2 regions of the Solibacillus isronensis genome follow, and region 2 is predicted to be linked to the other one. Evidence: riboswitches for the same ligand, from Rfam matches in the RefSeq annotation. Region 2 holds a riboswitch; the other holds the start of a gene.
The links. A riboswitch is a leader RNA that binds a small molecule or an ion and turns the genes downstream of it on or off. The one in region 2 is predicted to bind glycine.
Positions count from the first base shown of each region.

Region 1: it holds a riboswitch for glycine, as region 2 does, so the genes downstream of both, M3166_RS06105 (amino acid permease) here and gcvT (glycine cleavage system aminomethyltransferase GcvT) in region 2, are expected to answer to the same signal.

Region 1 is NZ_JAMBOC010000001.1:1,188,635-1,194,939, reverse strand. It holds gene aspA (aspartate ammonia-lyase) at 1-1,149, opposite strand, end outside; gene M3166_RS06110 (dehydrogenase) at 1,371-1,907, shown strand; glycine riboswitch at 2,228-2,307, shown strand; gene M3166_RS06105 (amino acid permease) at 2,562-3,899, shown strand; gene M3166_RS06100 (cobalamin-independent methionine synthase II family protein) at 3,998-5,152, opposite strand; gene M3166_RS06095 (LysR family transcriptional regulator) at 5,253-6,182, opposite strand.
Region 2 is NZ_JAMBOC010000001.1:456,953-470,668, forward strand. It holds gene M3166_RS02220 (LTA synthase family protein) at 1-1,044, shown strand, start outside; gene M3166_RS02225 (DUF2759 domain-containing protein) at 1,130-1,306, opposite strand; gene M3166_RS02230 (MBL fold metallo-hydrolase) at 1,479-2,123, shown strand; gene M3166_RS02235 (DUF2626 family protein) at 2,175-2,417, opposite strand; gene M3166_RS02240 (helix-turn-helix transcriptional regulator) at 2,535-3,233, opposite strand; gene comGA (competence type IV pilus ATPase ComGA) at 3,417-4,433, shown strand; gene comGB (competence type IV pilus assembly protein ComGB) at 4,414-5,487, shown strand; gene comGC (competence type IV pilus major pilin ComGC) at 5,503-5,817, shown strand; gene M3166_RS19465 (prepilin-type N-terminal cleavage/methylation domain-containing protein) at 5,820-6,371, shown strand; gene M3166_RS02260 (type II secretion system protein) at 6,280-6,573, shown strand; gene comGF (competence type IV pilus minor pilin ComGF) at 6,570-7,025, shown strand; gene M3166_RS02270 (shikimate kinase) at 7,335-7,847, shown strand; glycine riboswitch at 7,974-8,066, shown strand; gene gcvT (glycine cleavage system aminomethyltransferase GcvT) at 8,340-9,449, shown strand; gene gcvPA (aminomethyl-transferring glycine dehydrogenase subunit GcvPA) at 9,553-10,899, shown strand; gene gcvPB (aminomethyl-transferring glycine dehydrogenase subunit GcvPB) at 10,892-12,373, shown strand; gene M3166_RS02290 (rhodanese-like domain-containing protein) at 12,545-12,928, opposite strand; gene M3166_RS02295 (lipoate--protein ligase family protein) at 13,082-13,716, shown strand, end outside.

The DNA of each region.
Region 1 (6,305 bases), 730 kb from region 2:
TTTTGTAAATACTGTGAAGCCGTTTGTCATAATTTCAATCGACTGAAGCAGATTAAATACTAAAACTGGTTCCATTACATTCAGCTCAAATTGTCCTGCCTCTGAAGCAAGCGAGATTGTTACATCGTTACCGATAACTTGGAAAGCAATTTGGTTAATGACTTCCGGCATAACCGGATTTACTTTACCTGGCATAATTGAAGAACCTGGTTGGCGTTCCGGTAAGCGAATTTCTGCAAAACCTGCTTTTGGACCTGATGCCATTAAGCGTAAGTCATTACAGATTTTAGACATATTCATCATGGCGATTTTTAACATTGATGAAACTTCCGCATACGTATCGGTATTTTGTGTACCGTCGATTAAATTGTCCACTTTTATGAATGGGAAGCCACTGTAAACCGCGATGTTTTCTACTGCCAATTTCATATATTCAGGGTCTGCATTCAGGCCTGTACCGATCGCAGTTGCACCGATATTGATTTGCAGCATTGTTTGCTGCGCTTTTTTGATTCGGTTAATATCACGAGAAACAACGGCAGCGTAGGCACCGAATTCCTGGCCTAAACGAACAGGTACAGCATCCTGTAAATGTGTACGACCCATTTTAACGATTGAATCGAATTCTACTGATTTTCTGATAAAGCTATCACGCATCATTTCCATCGCCGTAATTAAATTATTTAACGTAGAAACTGTTGCAATATGAATAGCCGATGGGAATGCATCATTTGTTGACTGCGCCATATTGACATGGCTGTTAGGACTAATGATTGAATAAGTACCTTTTTCTTCCCCTAAAATTTCCAGTGCGCGGTTTGCAATTACTTCATTGGCATTCATGTTCATTGAAGTGCCTGCTCCGCCCTGAATTGGATCTACAACGAACTGGTCATGTAATAGTCCTGAAATAATGTCATCTGATGCTTGTGCAATTGCATTGGCAATTACTGGATCCAATTTGCCGATAGCGGCATTTGCAAGTGCCGAACTTTTCTTTACGATGGCAAATGCACGAATTAATTCAGGGTGCATTGTCATTTTAGTAATCGGGAAATTTTCTAATGCACGAGTTGTTTGAACGCCGTAATAAACGTCCTTTGGAATTTCTAATGTGCCTAAAAAGTCTTTTTCAATACGTGTACTCATTTGTACAAACCCTCCAAGAGAATGGTGTAATAGTTGGATAAACAACTACATTATACGCCATATAATAATAAAAGCTTACTTGCTGAATTATTAGTTTATTTAACGTTCTCACGTAAGCTTAAATTAACCAATATTAACAAATATAATGAGTGAAATTTCGTAACTTTTTGATTTTCTATACGACTAATTAGGAAAGGGATAAAGGGATGAGGTGATTGTCGATGAAGAAATGGTTAAGTTATATGTTGGTCGTGGGAATGATCTTGCTCCTTGCAGCATGTAATACGAAAGAAAACGAAACATCAACCGATTCAACTGAACCTGTGCAGGAAGAAAATAATGAAAATAAAGTAGAATATGAATTACTGTTTCATTTAGATTCGATACCTCCTGAGGTCGGTACGAGTATTTCAATCGTGCAGGATGAAAAGCTTTATACTACTTGGGCCGATATTTTTGGTTTTGAGCCGGTTCCATCTGTCGATTTTGAAACAGAGGAAGTGCTGTTTGTCACAGGATATTCGGATGGCTGTGGAAGAGAAATTGAGAAAATCGAAAAAGATGAGGATCTTTTAGTCATTACCTTAAACTATCCGGAAGATATTCGCAGCGAGAAAGACATCGTCTGCACAGAAATTGCATTGGACAATACGTATGTTGTCAAAATGAAAAAGACTAACACCTCAAAAGGAAAGCTGATTGATATCAATCGAACAACATATGAAGAAGATTCAACGGTTCAGGAAAAATTGCAGTAAACGAATACAGTAATACGAGGGGCTACCAATTCCTCTATATGAATATTACACTGAAAATATCGAATTTTCGGTGTAATATTTTTTTGGTCATGAATTTTCTGCAAGAAGAAAACATTATGTTGGGAATAAGGTTAAATTGCTATTTACATAATAAACGGCTCCGATTGTCCATTGTAAGACGGTCAAAAAATTGGTAGTATGATTATCGTACAATAATAGTATTGAACGCGAACTATAGGAAACTGGAAGATGCCAGGGACCTATAGGCAACTAATTGCATACATATCAAGCGTTGATCGTCGTGGATAAAACTACTGACGGGAGCAGTTTCTGGAGAGAGCGCGATAATCCGCGTCGCCGAAGGGTTCACAATCTCAGGCAAAAGGACAGAAGAGTAATGAGAGACGCTTTTCTTTAACATAGGGTGTATGAACATCCATTGTTTAATGAAAAGCCCTCGATAGATGTCACAGATTTTTTTAAATCTGGGCGCGATTTTGCAGAGGCGAAATCGATTATTCTTAGACACAGGGACTGGCATATTATCAGTCCCTGTTTTTATTCCAGGAAAATTTACTTGATGGACCGCGATGAAGTACTTATTATTTTGCGCTGTGTAAACAGACAAAATACTTATCCTTTGGAGGAATCGTTTTGGAACAACAAGAATTAAAGCGCGATCTGAAAAATCGCCACGTTCAGTTAATTGCGATTGGAGGAACGATCGGAACGGGGTTGTTTTTAGGGTCAGGTAAAGCGATCTCACTTGCAGGACCTTCTATTATCTTTGCATACTTAATCGTTGGAACCGCACTATTTTTCGTCATGCGTGCACTTGGCGAATTGCTTTTATCAAAAGGCGGCTATGCATCTTTTACTGAGTTCGCCACTGAATACTTAGGGGACTGGGCAGGCTATATTACAGGCTGGACATACTGGTTTTGCTGGATTATGACGGCAATGGCAGATATTATCGCTGTCGGCATGTACACGCAGTACTGGTTTGATATCCCGCAATGGGTACCGGCTATCGCATGTTTAGTAGTTTTACTTATTTTGAATTTATTGACGGTCAAACTGTTCGGAGAGCTGGAGTTTTGGTTTGCGTTAATTAAGATCATCACAATTGTTGCGTTGATCGCAATAGGTATTGTATTGCTGATTATTGGCTTTGAAACAGATACAGGCAAGGTTGCTGTATCAAATTTATGGGAGCATGGCGGATTATTCCCGAATGGGGCATTTGGATTTTTAATGGCGTTCCAAATGGTTGTCTTTGCATTCGTTGGTGTTGAATTAGTAGGGGTAGCAGCTGCTGAAACGGCAAACCCGCAAAAGAATATCCCATCTGCAATTAATAAAATTCCCGTTCGTATTCTGCTGTTTTATGTAGGAGCATTATTCGTAATTTTAACAATCAACCCTTGGGATACATTAAGCGCGTCAAGCTCACCATTCGTTCAGGTTTTCGCATTGGTAGGTATTCCGATTGCAGCAGGTTTGATTAACTTTGTTGTGCTGACATCAGCTGCTTCTGCAGGAAATAGCGGAATGTTCTCAACGAGTCGTATGCTGTTCAGTTTAAGTAGTAATAAACAAGCACCAAAAGCTTACGGTAAATTAAACAAAAATGCGGTGCCGCAAAATGGTCTGTTATTTTCTGCGGTTGTAGTATCGATTGGTGCATTGCTTAGCTATTTCATGCCGGACGATGCATTTAGTATCGTCACAACAATTAGTGCGATTTGTTTTATTTGGGTTTGGAGCATTATTCTGATTTCGCATATTATTTACAAAAAGCGTCATCCGGAATTACATAGATCTTCAATTTTCAAAGCACCTTTAACACCATTTATCAACTATTTAATATTGGCCTTCTTCTTGTTTTTACTAATCATTATGGCCATTTCCGAGTCTACGAGAACTTCACTGCTGTTAACACCGTTATGGTTTATACTGCTGTTTGTTCTTTATAAGGTTCGTAAAAGATAATTAGGCAAATCCAACATGTTATAAAAAACGGAAAACACGCAAATTCAAAGATACCGAGGATTTGCGTGTTTTTCATATTGAAAATTATATGTTTATATTTAACTCCAGTACTGCAGAGCAAGTTGCTGTCCTTGCTGAATTTTTGCCCATTGTTCAGCTTCTGTAAGTTCATTGCCGCCATCGCAGGAAGCGAAACCGCATTGGTGTGAAATGAACAAACGGTCTTTGTCGATAATTTTAGAGGCTTCATCAAGCATTTTAATAATACGATCTTCATTATCTAAAGTATTAGTTTTAGAAGATAATAATCCTAATACAATTTCTACATTTGGTTTATCTTTGAAGACAGCCAGTGCTTCAATTGAACCAGCACGGTCATCATCCCACTCTAAGAAGAAGCGGTCATAATTTAGTTGCTTTAAGAAGAGGTTAGCAATTTTAATGTAAGAACCACCACCCATATTACGTGAGTCGTAGTTACCTCGGCAATTATGTGTCCACATTTTCAAGCCTAAACGATGGCCCACTTCAATAATTTGATTATTTATCCCAATAAATTCAGTTGCTAACGCTTGAACTTCTTCTTGATTAATTTGTTCGCCAGTAAATGGTGAATTCGGATTGTCGTCAGCAAAAAGTTGCCATAAGCAATCATCAAATTGTAAAATTTCACCACCAGCTGCTGCAAACTCTTCCACAAACTCTGTATAAGCTATTGCTAACGCTTGTTTTAATTCATCTTTTGTTTTATAAAATGCAGCTGGTCCGAAATTATCCGAAAAAGATAACTCACCTAAAATATGGGAAGGTGAGGGGATACATAGTTTTGTTTGGTGATCGCCAGCACTTTTTTTCAGTTTTTTGTAGATTTCGATAAAATGATGGTTTTTCCCGCTTAGTTCCCCCGTAATGCGTAAACCGATGTCTTTGCGTGTTTCATAGTGAGAGTTTCCATCGAAATCTTTGAAGAAATAACCATGATCTGCAATATAGCGATCGAATCCTTCAATACCCCAGGCAAAATCTAAATGCCATAATGATTTCGAATGCTCGCCATCTGTCACAACCGTAATGTTATTTTCGATTTCTTTTTTTACAACTTCTTGTATAGAAGCGAGTTCAACTTGTTCGTAGCCTTCAAAATCTTTATAAAAAGGGTATGTAATATCATCACGTTGTTCAATTTGTTTTTTATACGTTAATAATTCATTTTTTCTTAATAGACTGCCTACAATTTGAAATTTTTCACACATGTTCATTTCCTCCTTGGTAATTCAACTTTTTTAAGTTGGATTTATCATACCATCGTGGAGTGGGATATTTGAAACACGTAAAAAATATCAATCGGTATAGTTAAAAACTATAGCGAGAAGATATTTTTAGTTCATCTTTGATCGTTTCTTTTAAATAATTAATATAGATTGCAGCGAGTTTACTAGTAGTCACATGTTTATGGACGATATACCCGACTGTCATCGTCTCATCGACTTCCAGAGGGAGAGAGCAAATATTTTTATTCAATTCCTGACTAATGACTCCTGTTGAAATGGTATAGCCATTAAGCCCAATCAATAAATTGAAAAGTGTTGCACGGTCACTAACCTTAATATTTTTAGGGCGTGAAATGGTACTCAATATTTCCTCTGAAAAATAAAAGGAATTAAATTCGCCCTGTTCAAAAGATAAGCATGGATAGGCATGTAAATCCTCCAACGTAACGGATTTTTGATGTGCAAGCGGGTGTCCTATATGGATAAATACATGTGGCTTCGCTTCAAATAATGGATAGAACTCTAAATTGGCTTCCCTTAAAAATTTCCGAATGACCTTTTCGTTAAAATTGTTTAAGTATAAAATTCCTACTTCGCTTTGTAAATTCTTTACATTTTCTATAATCTCATATGTTCTTGTTTCACGAAGCGTAAATTCATATTCATCGCGATCATAATTTTCAAAGAGACGTACAAATGCACTCACAACGAAGGCATAGTGTTGTGAAGAAACGGAAAAATGCTGTTGTGATGGCTGAACGTTTGCATACCGGTTTTCCAAAAGTTCAGCTTGCTCGACAACTTGCCGCGCATAGCCCAAAAATTCTGTTCCTTCAGCGGTAATAGTTATCCCTTTACTTGTCCGTAAAAAAATAGTAATGCCTAACTCTTGTTCAAGCTCTTTTAATGCGTTCGAAAGGCTAGGCTGGCTAATGAATAAGTTTTGGGCTGCTTTACTAATTGACTGGTTTTTTGCTACTTCAATTACATATTTAAGTTGTTGTAATGTCATAATAAATCCCTTTCTTTCTTCTAGAAGTAGTGTAGCAAATAGTCCACTGGATCTGCAAAAAGAATTCCATAAACATAAAAGCTATCGTAATCGGAAATCACGATAGCCTTTGAAGAGGAAATC
Region 2 (13,716 bases):
AGTGATTTTTACCACCAGACTGGATTAGGAAAAACTTCGGATTCTGAGTTTATTTTTGAAAACTCGTTATATGGCTTAGGTCGAGGTGCAGTATTCTTTACACATGGTGAAAATACGTATAACTCCTTTGCAGAGCGCTTAGGGGAAAATGGATATTTTACAAATGTTATGCATGCGAACAACAAATCATTCTGGAACCGTGATATGATTTACAAATCATTTAAATTAGATCAGTTCTATGATCTCGAATCATACAATGTTACAGAAGAAACATCTGTAAACTGGGGATTAAAGGATATTCCATTCTTTGAACAATCTGCAGCATTAATGAAAGAAATGCCACAGCCGTTTTACAGCCGTCTAATTACTTTAACAAACCACTATCCGTTCTATTTGGACCCGGAAGATATAATGATACCTGAATATGATTCAAATTCAGGAACATTAAATCGCTATTTCCAAACAGTTCGCTATTTGGATGAATCGGTGAAAGAATTCTTCGATGATTTAAAAGAACAAGGTTTATATGAAAATTCGATTATCGTGATGTACGGAGACCACTACGGAATTTCCGAAAATCATAATAAAGCAATGGCAAAATATTTAAATAAAGAAGAAATCACACCATATGACAGTGCGCTTTTACAGGCTGTCCCATTATATATCCACATTCCTGGTTCAAATGATGGACAAGTGATGGATAATGCAGCGGGTCAGTTGGATATTCGTCCGACATTACTGCATCTGTTAGGTATTGAGACTTCAAAAGATATGCAATTAGGTGCTGACCTTTTCTCGGAAGAACATGAGGATTTCGTTATTTTCCGTGATGGTCGCTTCGTAACAAATCAATATGTGTATGCAGGTGAAGTATGCTACGACCGTGATACGGGAGAAGCAATCGATACGGAAGCATGTCAGCCATTTATTGATCGTGCAACTCAAGAACTAGAATACTCGGATCAGATTATTAATGGTGACCTGTTGCGTTTCTATGATACAGAAACAGGGAACTTGCTGATTGATACGAACTATAAAAATTAAAGCTGTCCCGGAGAAATCCGGGAACAGCTTTTTTGTCCATATAAAAAACGTATTGCTTCTAAAGCAATACGTTTTTCGGTTGCAATTAATGAGTTGGTGGATAGCCTTGATTTAATACCGTCATAATGACGAACCAACCGAAAACACCAGCAGCTAAAGCGTTGAAGGCAGCAGCTAAAAGGTTTTTCTCTTTGATTGATTGGAATATGCCAATTACGCCAAAAATTGCAACTAGACCAAAAATAACCATTAATAAGTTCATAAAAAATTGACACTCCTTTCGACATTCCAAAAAATGTCTCAACAATATTCCTCTTTTATTGTAAAGGTTTCCAAATCGTTTGTCGAGAACTAAAAGTGGCGTTTGTTTGAACGATAACTTTCACTATGAGAACGATAGAAAAAATGTATAATGGAAACTGAGGTGATGATTTATGTTAAATGTTAGAAAATATAGTCTAGGACCGATCCAAACGAATTGCTACATTGTCAGCAATAAAGAAAAAGACTGCTTAATTTTCGATCCAGGTGAAGAAGGGGCACGCATTGTAAATGAATTACGTAAAAATGGCTTAAACCCATTAGCTATTTTATTAACCCATACACATTTTGATCATATCGGTGGAGTGGATGCGATACGGGCAATATATAATATTCCGCTGTATGTCCATGAAAAAGAAGTGGACTGGCTTGCTGATCCGATGAAAAATGGTTCCGGCAAATATGCGGAATTGCCAAATTATATCGTGAAAAAGCCTGAAGGAGAACATATTATACGAAAAGAAGGGGAAATGACAATCGGTGCATTTACCTTTACGGTAGCCCATACACCAGGGCATTCTCCGGGAAGTGTATCCTTTATTTTTAAAGATGACGCTTTTGCGATTGTAGGCGATACATTATTCGAACAAAGCATTGGACGGACTGATTTAATCGGTGGTTCGATGAATATCTTGTTGAAATCGATTCACGACAAGCTTTTATCATTACCGGAAGATACAATTATTTATCCAGGGCATGGTGACTACACGACACCTGCTGCAGAAATGGACTCCAACCCGTTTTTAAATGGCTTTTAACTTGCTTGTAAATAAAAAACGACCGCTCTCTATTAAAGAGCGTGTCGTTTTTTAATGTCCTCCACCTGGAGTGTGTATGAATGTTGTGTAATAGGTGAAACCGGCGAAGAAAACAGTTAAGTATGCGCCAAAAATGTACATGTACATGCGTTCTGAAAGATTTAAGAAGCCTAATAATAAAAATAAACCTGTATTACCTACGAATAATAGCGAAACCTCGTTCATACCACCAAGGTAGAACATAACGGCGAAAATAGCAGTCCAGAATGCCATAACTTTATACATATTGCTCATGAAATATCCCTCCTTTTCTAAAAAAATAGAATAGTCTCTCATTCATTATAAATCAAGTTTCTGGATAATGTAAACTGGGAGATATGGAAGAGTTGTGACAAACGCATGTTTTTTCCATTAATTGTGTACGGAAATTTTGTATTTACAAAAGTCACAGTCACTTACCATGCTTTCCATTTTCGTAATTTCATTTCGGTCAAACAATGTATCAACTTGTCCATACAAATAGGATTCATGGAGCTGGCAAACAATTTCTCCGTAGTTCGATATTTGTTCTTGGAAGGGGCAGTTGAAAAGCGAAAATATGATTGATTTGGAATGGTTATGCTCAATTACTTCCGGAATATAACCGATTAAAGTGGCGCTTTTAGTTAACATGGCCAATTTCTCGTCAAAAGTAAATGGAGATTTTCGTTTAATTGAATTCATTTGTTCAAGTATCGATTGTTTCCCATCGCGATAACTGATTTCCTGTGCTTTACTCAACGCTGCGTCACCAAGCTCGCGAATAAGTTCAAGTGACCATTTAATTAATGAAGATGTGTCGCGTCTAGGAATGCTTAAATTGATTCCTTCTTGTTTTGCTTTATATACTCTTCCAGGTCGCCCGCCTTTTCCGGTTTTTAAATGTTCGGAGGAAATGGCGCCGATTTCTGCAAGTTTAGTTAGATGCAAACGTGCTACATTGGAATGGATTTTAAATTGTTCTGCAATATCCTGGACGGATAAAAATTGCTTTTGCTGCAGCATAAATTCATAAATAGAAAACCGTGTTTCATCTGCAAAAGTACTTGAAATTTTAATCGGATGTATCATATGTAAACCCCCAATACGGTAAAAATTTAAATATACTAACTTTAATATTATTCTACATGAAATATTAGTAAATTTGTTAATATTGAAAGAAAATTCCTACTAAAAAGAAATTTTATCTGTTTTTATATGAAATACTGGACAATCCATTTATAATGGAGTCACATCTAACTAATTGATGAAGGGGTGATTACCATAAAACAATTATCGATCATTGAACAAAATTGTTTGGAGCTTTTATCTAAGGCAACACAGCTTAATGTTACAGACATCCACTTACTCCCTAGAGAAGGATGCTATGATCTGTTAATGAGAAAATACGGCCGTTTTGAAAAGGAAGATGAACTCCCTACAGAGCTCGCTACCCGTATGATTTCCTATTTTAAATTTCTTTCTTCGCTTGATATTAGTGAAAAGCGAAAGCCTCAAAGTGGTTCCTTCCAAAAATTTATCGACCGGTCCATGTATGCCTTCAGGATTTCAACGTTACCTTCCAGCTTCTTTAAAGAAAGTTTAGCAGTTCGAATATTACGGCAGAACTACACCGTCCCGTTACAGACATTATGTCACTTCCGGGAAAGTGTTGAACAGTTGTATAGATTGTCCAGACTGGAGAGTGGGTTATTATTACTTAGCGGTGCGACCGGATCGGGCAAAACAACAACATTATATTCATTGCTCCAATATTGTTCGAAGCATTTATCTCGACATGTCATTTCTTTGGAGGATCCAGTGGAAAGCAGGCAAGAACAGCTCTTGCAAATTCAAGTGAACGAGCGAGCCGGAATGACGTATTCAGCAGGTCTAAAGGCAATTTTAAGACATTCTCCCGAAGTGATTATGCTCGGAGAGATTCGGGACAGAGAAACAGCAAAGGTCGCAATAGAAGCGGCGTTTTCCGGACACCTCGTAATTTCGACGATACATGCAAAGGATACGGTGAACTGTATTTACCGTCTGCATGACTTGTCGGTTTCATTTGAGGAAATGCGGCAGATGCTAAGAGCTGTTGTTTCTCAGCGTCTAATCGAAACAGAGGATAACGGCTATAAAGCTATTTTTGAATTTTTAACTGATGATCAATTACAGCTTGCCTTTGAATCCATCATCCAAGAAAAATCATTTACATTACCTTTTGATCAAACATTGGCAGGTCAAATCGCAAAACTTCATGAGGATTACTATGAATATACCACTCCTTAAAAATGCAACATCAGCTACTTTGTTTAAAAAACCTATTATAAAGTCCTCTGAGCTTCCTACATTACTCCAACGAATCTCCACACTGTTAAATGAAGGCTATACATTTGCCCACAGTATCGAAATGCTGCTGCCTTATCATGTAAAACATTATGAACCGGTCCAACAGGAAATTTCGAATATATTGCGCGGGGGTGGCAGTGCAACTCAAGTTTTTCAGCTGCTTTGTCTTGATAAACAATATTTAGTGTCAATTGAGTTGGCAGAAGTGACGGGCAAGTTAAGTGAAGCGATTGGTCTTGTCGCAAAGCAGCTCGTTTTTCAACAGCAGGCGAAAATGAAACTAATAAAAGTGATGTCGTATCCGCTCATTTTATTTACATTTTTAATAATACTGTTTTTAGCCTTTCGAACGTATTTTCTGCCGAATATGTCTTCAGTTATTACATCCCGCGTCCAAAGTGGATCGTCCGCCAGCATTCAGTGGTCGAAGTTTTTCCTCCATATGCCAGACTATATTATTGCAGTTGGTATTGCTCTCGGTATTGTCCTCTCCCTTTTTATTTATCAAATCCGTAAGAAACGAATTGATTTGCAGCTCCATCTACTGTTTAGGCTCCCGTTAATCGGTCTTTTTTGGCGCCTATTTCTGACGAGACAATTTGCCCGCCATTTAGGCAATCTATTATTAGCCGGCTTCTCGCTCCAAAAAGCATTCGATCATTTAAAATCCCAACATCACCAAAAGCACATTGCGTATATTGCAGGTATACTCCAAGAACGCATTCTTATTGGCGATTCATTGGAGCGTGCAGTTGAAATCGTCGGCTACTTTTATCCGAAATTTGAACATTTTATTGCCCACGGTGAGGCGAGCGGCTTGTTAGGACGGGAACTTATTTTATATTGCGAGCTTTTGGATGAAAAGCTTCAGAAAGTAATTGAACAAATCTTGGCGATAATTCAGCCGCTGCTATTTGTGATCATTGCCATTTGCGTAATTGCTGCATATTTAAGTATTTTAATTCCGATGTATGATGTCATTGATTTTATATAAGAAGAGGTGGATCAGATGAAAAATGAAAAAGGATTTACGTTAGTAGAGATGCTTGTTGTTTTATTAATCATCTCCATTTTAATATTGGTTACAATTCCCAACGTTTCAAAACACTTCGCATCAATCGATGAAAAAGGTTGTAATGCTTATATTCTCATGCTTCAAGGACAAGTCGAAGCATATAAACTGAACAAAAATGAATATCCAGCTTCGGTCTCGGATTTAATTGACGAGGGGTATATTGTAGAAAAGGACTTAAAATGTCCGGATAATACGGAAATTAAAATAGTGGATGGTAAAGTCATTGGACCGGGGAACAGCAAAACGTAACGATGAAAGAGAAAGTAAAATTACTGTTAACGGATGAAAAAGGTTTTACATTAATGGAAATGCTCATTGTTCTCTTTATCTTTTTGGTCGTCAATTCAACAATCCTCTCACTTTCACAAAAGCCGTTAATGGATTATACAGAAAAACAGGTAATGAATCAAAATGAGATGTTAATACGCATGACACAATTGTTATCCATTGAGACCGGAACGTCCCATAGCTTTGAAATTATTAACTGTTACCGAATACAAGTAATGGATTGGACTACTTCTAATATTATTTACGACCAGCGAATAGCGCGGCCAATTGACATGTATTTATCCACTCCGCATAACCGGCTGTTATTTAATACGAGAGGAAATGTCCAGGCCTTTGGACGGCTAACATATCATTTTGAGAATACAAGCCATCAATACTCTGTGAATATCGGCAAAGCCAGGATTTTGGAAAAGGAGGTTTTTAATGAGCCAGGAAGGACTAACTCTTGTAGAAACACTGTTAGCAGTCGTCATCTTATTTTTCCTTTCGTCGACAATCATTCCGCTCACATTTAATATGAAACAGCAAATAGCTATACAAAAAGTACAAGCTCATGCTGCAGAAGTAGCTTTTATAGGAGCGATGAAATATAAACGATTTGGACAATCCGCCGGAGTTCAACACATTGACGGGGTTCAGTTTCAATGGAATTACGATGGGTACCAAGTATGTGTCCATTATGACAACAATGAAAAAGAAGAGGAACTGTGTGTATGAAATTGAGGCAAATATTTAATGAGCGGGGTTTTACACTACTGGAAAGCTTGTTTCAGTTAAGCGTGTTTGTACTTTTTACCGCAATAAGCCTGCTTATCCTTATATGGGTTCGGGATCTTCAACAGCTTGAGATGATGAAAGATGAGGTGAACTGGGAATTGTTCGTTTATGATCTTCATCAATACAATATGAATTCAGCATCTGGGAGGGTGCTCAGCTCTGGTATGCTGCAACTGGAAATATCAAATGACCCCGAGGAGCGTTTGTTTGTTTTTGATAAATCGGAACAGCATTTGCGTAAAAGGTCGAATAAAGGGGGAAATGAAATTATGCTGCCTTTTGTTGAGAAATGGGAGTTGGCGGTGGATGAAAATGATGTGAATATGAGGGTAGTGATGAAAAATGGAACAAAGCGAGAAAGAGACCTCGTGTTACCATTGCCTCCAAAATGAGAAGGGTGCATTATTTTTGCTGGCTGTATTTTTATTGTTCATAGTTTCCGGAGCTGCTGTTTTCTATACAAATGCATATTTTGCGCAAATAAAAGTATATAATTCATTGGAATCTATTTACGTTCGTGCTACGATAAATATACTAAATTTACCTTAAAGTTCGACTTCTTTTTGCAAAGTCGAAAAAATGTCGCATAATGCGATTTTGTTTGACCTAAAAATATTTCTGTTTAAGTAGCAAAATAGAAACGAAAGAATAGGTAGAGGCGTAATTGATTAAGTAGTCCGTAATAGAAGAAGGTGAACAGCATGCGTAAAATTTATTTAGTAGGATTTATGGGGTGCGGAAAAAGTGCGATTGGAAGACGTTTAAGTTTTTTCTTGAAAATGCCGTATTACGATATGGATCATGAAATTGTACGACAACAGGGTATGACAATTCCTGAAATTTTCGAGAAATACGGCGAAGCACACTTCCGAAAAATCGAGACGGAATTTTTAAAGAACTTTCGTGATGAAGCATGCATTATCGCTACAGGCGGTGGGGTAGCCGTAAATGAAGAAAACAGGAGAATTATGCGCCAGACAGGGCTTGTATTTTTTCTTGATGCAAAATTTGAAGATATTTATATGCGTATTCGGAATGACAAAAACCGTCCCATTGTTCAATCATCAACGGAGCAAGAATTGGAAAATCTGTATCACCAACGCAGAAAGAATTATCGACTAGCTGGCCATATACAAGTACTGACAGCCGGGAGAACGTTAAGACAAATTGTTGAGTACATCGGCTTTCAAGTGAAACGTCTTAAAGGCGAATAATTACTGGATAATTGTACTTAATGTTCGTATTTTGAATAAAATTAAAAAAAGATTGCGTTTGCATTATATTCAATGTTAGGATATTGCTAAGAAGAGCAATAACATGAAGTAAATAATCTAACGCGGATGATGGTACGGGGAGAGAACGTGATGTCACGTCGCCGAAGGAGCAAATAGCTATGCTATGAATCTCTCAGGCAAAAAGACTCGTATTGGACGCAACTCTGGAGAGTGCTGTAATCAGCTATTGTTGCGAACAGCCACCAACGGGGAAAGCCCAAATTGTGATAGTGGATCAAATTTGGGTGTAACTTTCAGGTGCAAGGACAGAGAATCTCGGTAAAGGGGATTCGTCTGTCTTTTTTTGTGGAGAAATCGGCTTTTAATATTCTGATGATTCTAATAAAAAGATAGATTTACACTTTGATAGGTGTAATGTTGTTTCCCCTTACAAAGCAAAATGAACATACATAACTAAAGGAGGAAATGAACATGACAAATGAATTAAAGCTAAAGCGCACACCACTTTTTGATGAATATGCAAAGTATGGTGGAAAAACAGTTGATTTTGGCGGCTGGGAATTACCGGTACAATTTTCTTCGATTAAAGAGGAGCATGATGCGGTTCGTAACCGTGCAGGACTTTTTGATGTATCCCATATGGGGGAAATTATCGTAGAAGGTCCGGATGCACTAGTTTATCTACAAAAGATGCTTTCCAACGATATTTCTAAAATTGCAGTTGGCGGCGCACAATACAGTGCACTATGTTATGAAGATGGCGGTGTTGTTGACGATTTACTGACATACCGTTTGGAAGATAACCGTTATTTACTATGTGTTAATGCAGCGAATATTGAAAAGGACTTTGAATGGTTACAGCAGCATGTCGAAGGGGATGTCAAAGTGACAAATGTGTCAGATGACTATGCTCAAATCGCATTGCAAGGACCATTATCTCAGGAAGTTCTGCAAACATTAACAGCAACAGATTTAACGGCAATTAAATATTTTAAATTCCAGGACAATGTGGATGTAGGCGGTCATTCGGTTCTAGTTTCTCGCTCTGGCTATACAGGTGAAGACGGATTTGAAATTTACGGGACACCAGCAGCGATTGTCGATCTATGGAACAAAATTTTGGAAGCAGGAAAAGACAAAGGTGTAGTAGCGGCCGGTTTAGGAGCACGTGATACACTTCGCTTTGAAGCTTGCTTACCATTATATGGCCAAGAGATTTCAAAAGAGATTTCACCATTGGAAGCGGGAATTGGCTTTGCGGTGAAATTGGCAAAGGATCCGCAATTTATCGGTCAGCAAGCATTAATTGACCAAAAAGAAAATGGCCTAACACGTAAATCTGTAGGCATCGAGATGATTGATAAAGGTATTCCCCGCCATGGCTATAAAGTATTTAAAGATGGTGAAGAGATTGGTTTTGTAACTACAGGAACTCAGTCACCAATGACAAAGCGCAATATCGGCTTAGCTTTAATTGACGCAAAATTCACAGAAGTTGGAACTGAATTAGAAATTGAAGTACGAAAAAATAGAGCAAAAGCAGTTGTTGTAGAAACTCCATTTTACAAGCGTGCAAAATAAAATGAAACTTCAATCAGTGGGGGTCTTCATCCCCTAGATTGGTAGTTGAACCAAGCTTACTACCCGTTAATACGGGATAAAACTTTTGAAAAGAGGGTTAACAATGAAACATCGTTATTTACCAATGACGGAACAAGATAAACAAGAAATGTTAGACCGTATCGGGGTTGCGACAATTGATGAGCTTTTCGAGGATATTCCTGAGAAAGTTCGCTTCCAAGGAAGCTACAATATTAAACCTGCCAAGTCAGAAGCCGCTTTAATGAAGGAACTGGCACAACTTGCTTCAAAAAATAAAGATACAGCAAGCAATGTATCGTTTTTAGGTGCAGGTGTATACAACCACTATAAACCGGTAATTGTTGATCATGTTATTTCACGTTCGGAGTTCTATACAGCATACACGCCATATCAGCCGGAAATTTCACAAGGTGAACTTCAAGCGATTTTTGAGTTCCAAACGATGATCGCAGAACTGACAGGCATGGATATTGCAAACTCTTCTATGTATGATGGCGGTACGGCATTGGCAGAAGCAGGTATGCTTGCTGCAGGTCATACACGTCGCGGAAAGTTACTTGTTTCAGGAACTGTACATCCGGAGTATCAAGATGTTGTGAAAATGTATGCAACAGGACAATCAATAGAAGTCGTTACAATTCCTACAAAAGACGGTGTAACAGACATCGAAGCACTAAAAGGCCTGATCGATGACCAAACAGCCGGCGTAATCGTTCAATATCCGAACTTCTTTGGTCAAGTTGAAAACCTGCAGCCGCTTGCAGACATTACACATGACGCAAAAGGATTGTTTATCGTATCTGCGAACCCGTTAGCTCTTGGCGTTTTAACACCACCAGGAAAATTAGGCGCAGATATTACAGTTGGGGATGCACAAGTATTCGGAATTGCGGAAAGCTTCGGTGGTCCACACTGTGGTTATTTCGCGGTAACGAATAAATTAATGCGTAAAGTACCAGGCCGTCTTGTTGGGGAAACTGTAGACCAAGATGGACGTCGTGGTTATGTATTAACATTACAAGCTCGTGAGCAGCACATCCGTCGTGACAAAGCGACATCCAATATTTGTTCAAACCAGGCATTGCTTGCACTAGCTTCTTCAGTAGCAATGACAGCCCTTGGAAAGCAAGGTATGCAGGAAATGGCGAAACAAAATATCGTGAAGACACGCTTTGCTAAAAATGCATTTGAAGCAGCTGGTTTTGAAGTTGCTTATCAAGGCGCTCACTTCAACGAAATCGTAGTAAATACAAAATATAATGTAACAGAGCTAAACAAAGCATTAATCGAAAAAGGTATTATCGGCGGCTTTGACTTAGGTCGTGTTTATCCTGAATTAGAAAATCATGCACTCATTGCTGTTACGGAAATCCGTACAAAAGAAGAAATCGAGCAATTAGTTGCAGAAATGGGGGCTTACAATGCATAACGAAAACCAAACACTCATTTTCGAAATTACAAAACCAGGTCGTGTCGGCTACAACTTAGAGCCATTGGATGTTCCTGATTTTGATTTAGAAGAACTTCTGCCGAAAGAGTTAGTACGTCAAGAAGCGGCTGAACTGCCGGAAGTTGCAGAATTAGATATTATGCGTCACTATACAGCACTTTCAAAACGTAACCATGGTGTGGATTCAGGGTTCTATCCACTTGGTTCATGTACGATGAAGTACAATCCGAAAGTCAATGAAACAGTTGCACGTTACGCTGGTTTTGCCCATGTTCACCCATTACAGGATGAGTCGACAGTACAAGGTGCAATGGAATTATTATATGATCTGCAGACATCACTTCAGGAAATTACGGGTATGGATGAAGTAACATTACAGCCGGCAGCAGGCGCACATGGTGAATGGACAGCATTAATGATGATCCGTGCATTCCATGAGGCAAATGGTGAAGGTCACCGTAACAAAGTAATCGTACCGGACTCAGCTCACGGTACAAACCCGGCTTCTGCTACAGTGGCAGGTTTTGAAACAATTACAATCAGATCTGGTGAAGACGGCTTAGTTGATCTGGAAGATTTACGCCGTGTTGTCGGTCCTGATACAGCAGCGCTTATGCTGACAAACCCGAACACTTTAGGCTTATTCGAAGAAAACATTTTAGAAATGGCTGAAATCGTGCACGGTGTCGGCGGTAAAGTTTATTATGACGGCGCGAACTTAAACGCTGTTATGAGTAAAGCACGTCCTGGAGACATGGGCTTTGACTGTGTTCACTTAAACTTACACAAAACATTTACAGGTCCACACGGTGGCGGTGGTCCGGGTTCAGGTCCAGTAGGGGTAAAAGCAGATTTAATCCCATTCCTGCCTAAACCAGTATTAGTGAAAAAAGAAGATGGTACATTCCACTTCGATTACAAACGTCCACAATCAATCGGTCGTGTGAAACCTTACTACGGAAACTTCGGCATTAATGTCCGTGCATATACGTATATCCGTTCAATGGGTCCAGATGGCTTAAAGGCTGTAACAGAATATGCTGTATTAAATGCAAACTATATGATGCGCCGCTTGGAAGAGCACTTTGATTTACCATACGACCGTCACTGTAAGCATGAATTCGTGCTATCAGGCCGTCGTCAGAAAAAATTAGGTGTTCGTACATTGGATATCGCAAAACGCCTTCTTGACTTTGGCTACCATCCACCAACAGTATACTTCCCGTTAAACGTGGAAGAGGGGATTATGATCGAGCCAACAGAAACAGAATCAAAAGAAACATTGGATGCATTCTGTGATGCAATGATTCAAATTGCTCAAGAAACAATCGATAACCCATCGATCGTACAAGAAGCACCACATACTACGGTAATCAGCCGCTTAGATGAAACACGTGCTGCACGTACACCTGTATTACGTTATACAAAAAAAGAAGAAGTAACAATTTCATAAATTGTGACAAAAAGGTCAGAGCTGTTTTCTGACCTTTTTTCTATGAGAAAAGTTAGACTTCTTACGTGTGACTATATAATAGTAGAAACTACTGATAATCAGACAATTTCGATTCGTAGGGCCGGTGAATGAAAATTAAAAAGCCCTCTACAATGTAGAGAACTTTTAGAATTAGTTTTTCGATTTAACTTTGCCTGTCCAAGTTTTGAAACCGCCTTGTAATTGGAACAGTTGGCTATAGCCTTTTTTCTTTAATGTCAGCGCTGCTCGTGCACTACGACCAGAGTTTTGGCAGTAAAGGTATACAGGCAGATCCGGACGGATTTCTTTATGACGTGTATTAAGTTGCGTCATCGGAATGTTTCGAGCACCTAAAATGTGTCCCGCTTCAAATTCTTTAGGTTCGCGTAAATCGATTAATTGTGCTTTACGGTAGCCTTCAATAAATTGCTCCTGTGTTAAATTTGTTACGGATTTTTTTAAGCGCATAGAGTTGATTACTACGTAAGCAACGATTACTACTAAAATTACTAGTATCGTATATAAAATTGTCACTGCGATATTGCCCCTTTCTATCTGTACTATCTATTATAAGAGATGAACTAGAGTTAGTCGAGCGAGTTTGTTAAAATGAATTAGTGGAGGCGAGAAATTGTGAAAAAACAATGGTATTTTATAAATTCGGGTCCATGCAGCCCAGCCTATAATATGGCACTGGATGAAGCGTTGCTTGATTGGCATAGCCAAGGGGAAATTCCGCCGGTTATTCGTTTTTACGAGTGGAACCCTGCAACATTATCAATCGGTTATTTCCAGCAAGTACATAAAGATATTAATTTAGAAGCTGTAAAAAAGCAAAACTTAGGTTTCGTCCGTAGACCTACAGGCGGACGTGCCGTTTTACATGACCAGGAGCTTACATATTCAGTGATTGTGACAGAGAGCTACCCAAATATGCCGGAAACCGTTACAGAGGCATATCGTGTCATTAGCGAAGGAATTTTACAAGGGTTCCGCCTTTTAGGACTGGATGCTTATTTTAGTGTGCCGGAGACGAAGGAACAACTGGATGATCTGAAGAAACCGAAAAGCGCGGTATGTTTTGATGCGCCAAGCTGGTATGAGCTAGTTGTTGAAGGGAAAAAAGTAGCCGGCAGTGCGCAAACACGTCAAAAAGGTGTAATTTTGCAGCATGGCGCTATTTTACTTGATCTGAATGAAAAACTGCTGTTATCGGTATTTAATTTTGCTACAGCTGAAGCAAAAGAAAGAATGCGAAAAAAGTTACCAGAAAAAGCAGTTGCGATGAATCAGTTTGTCGACACACCATTTACAATCGATCA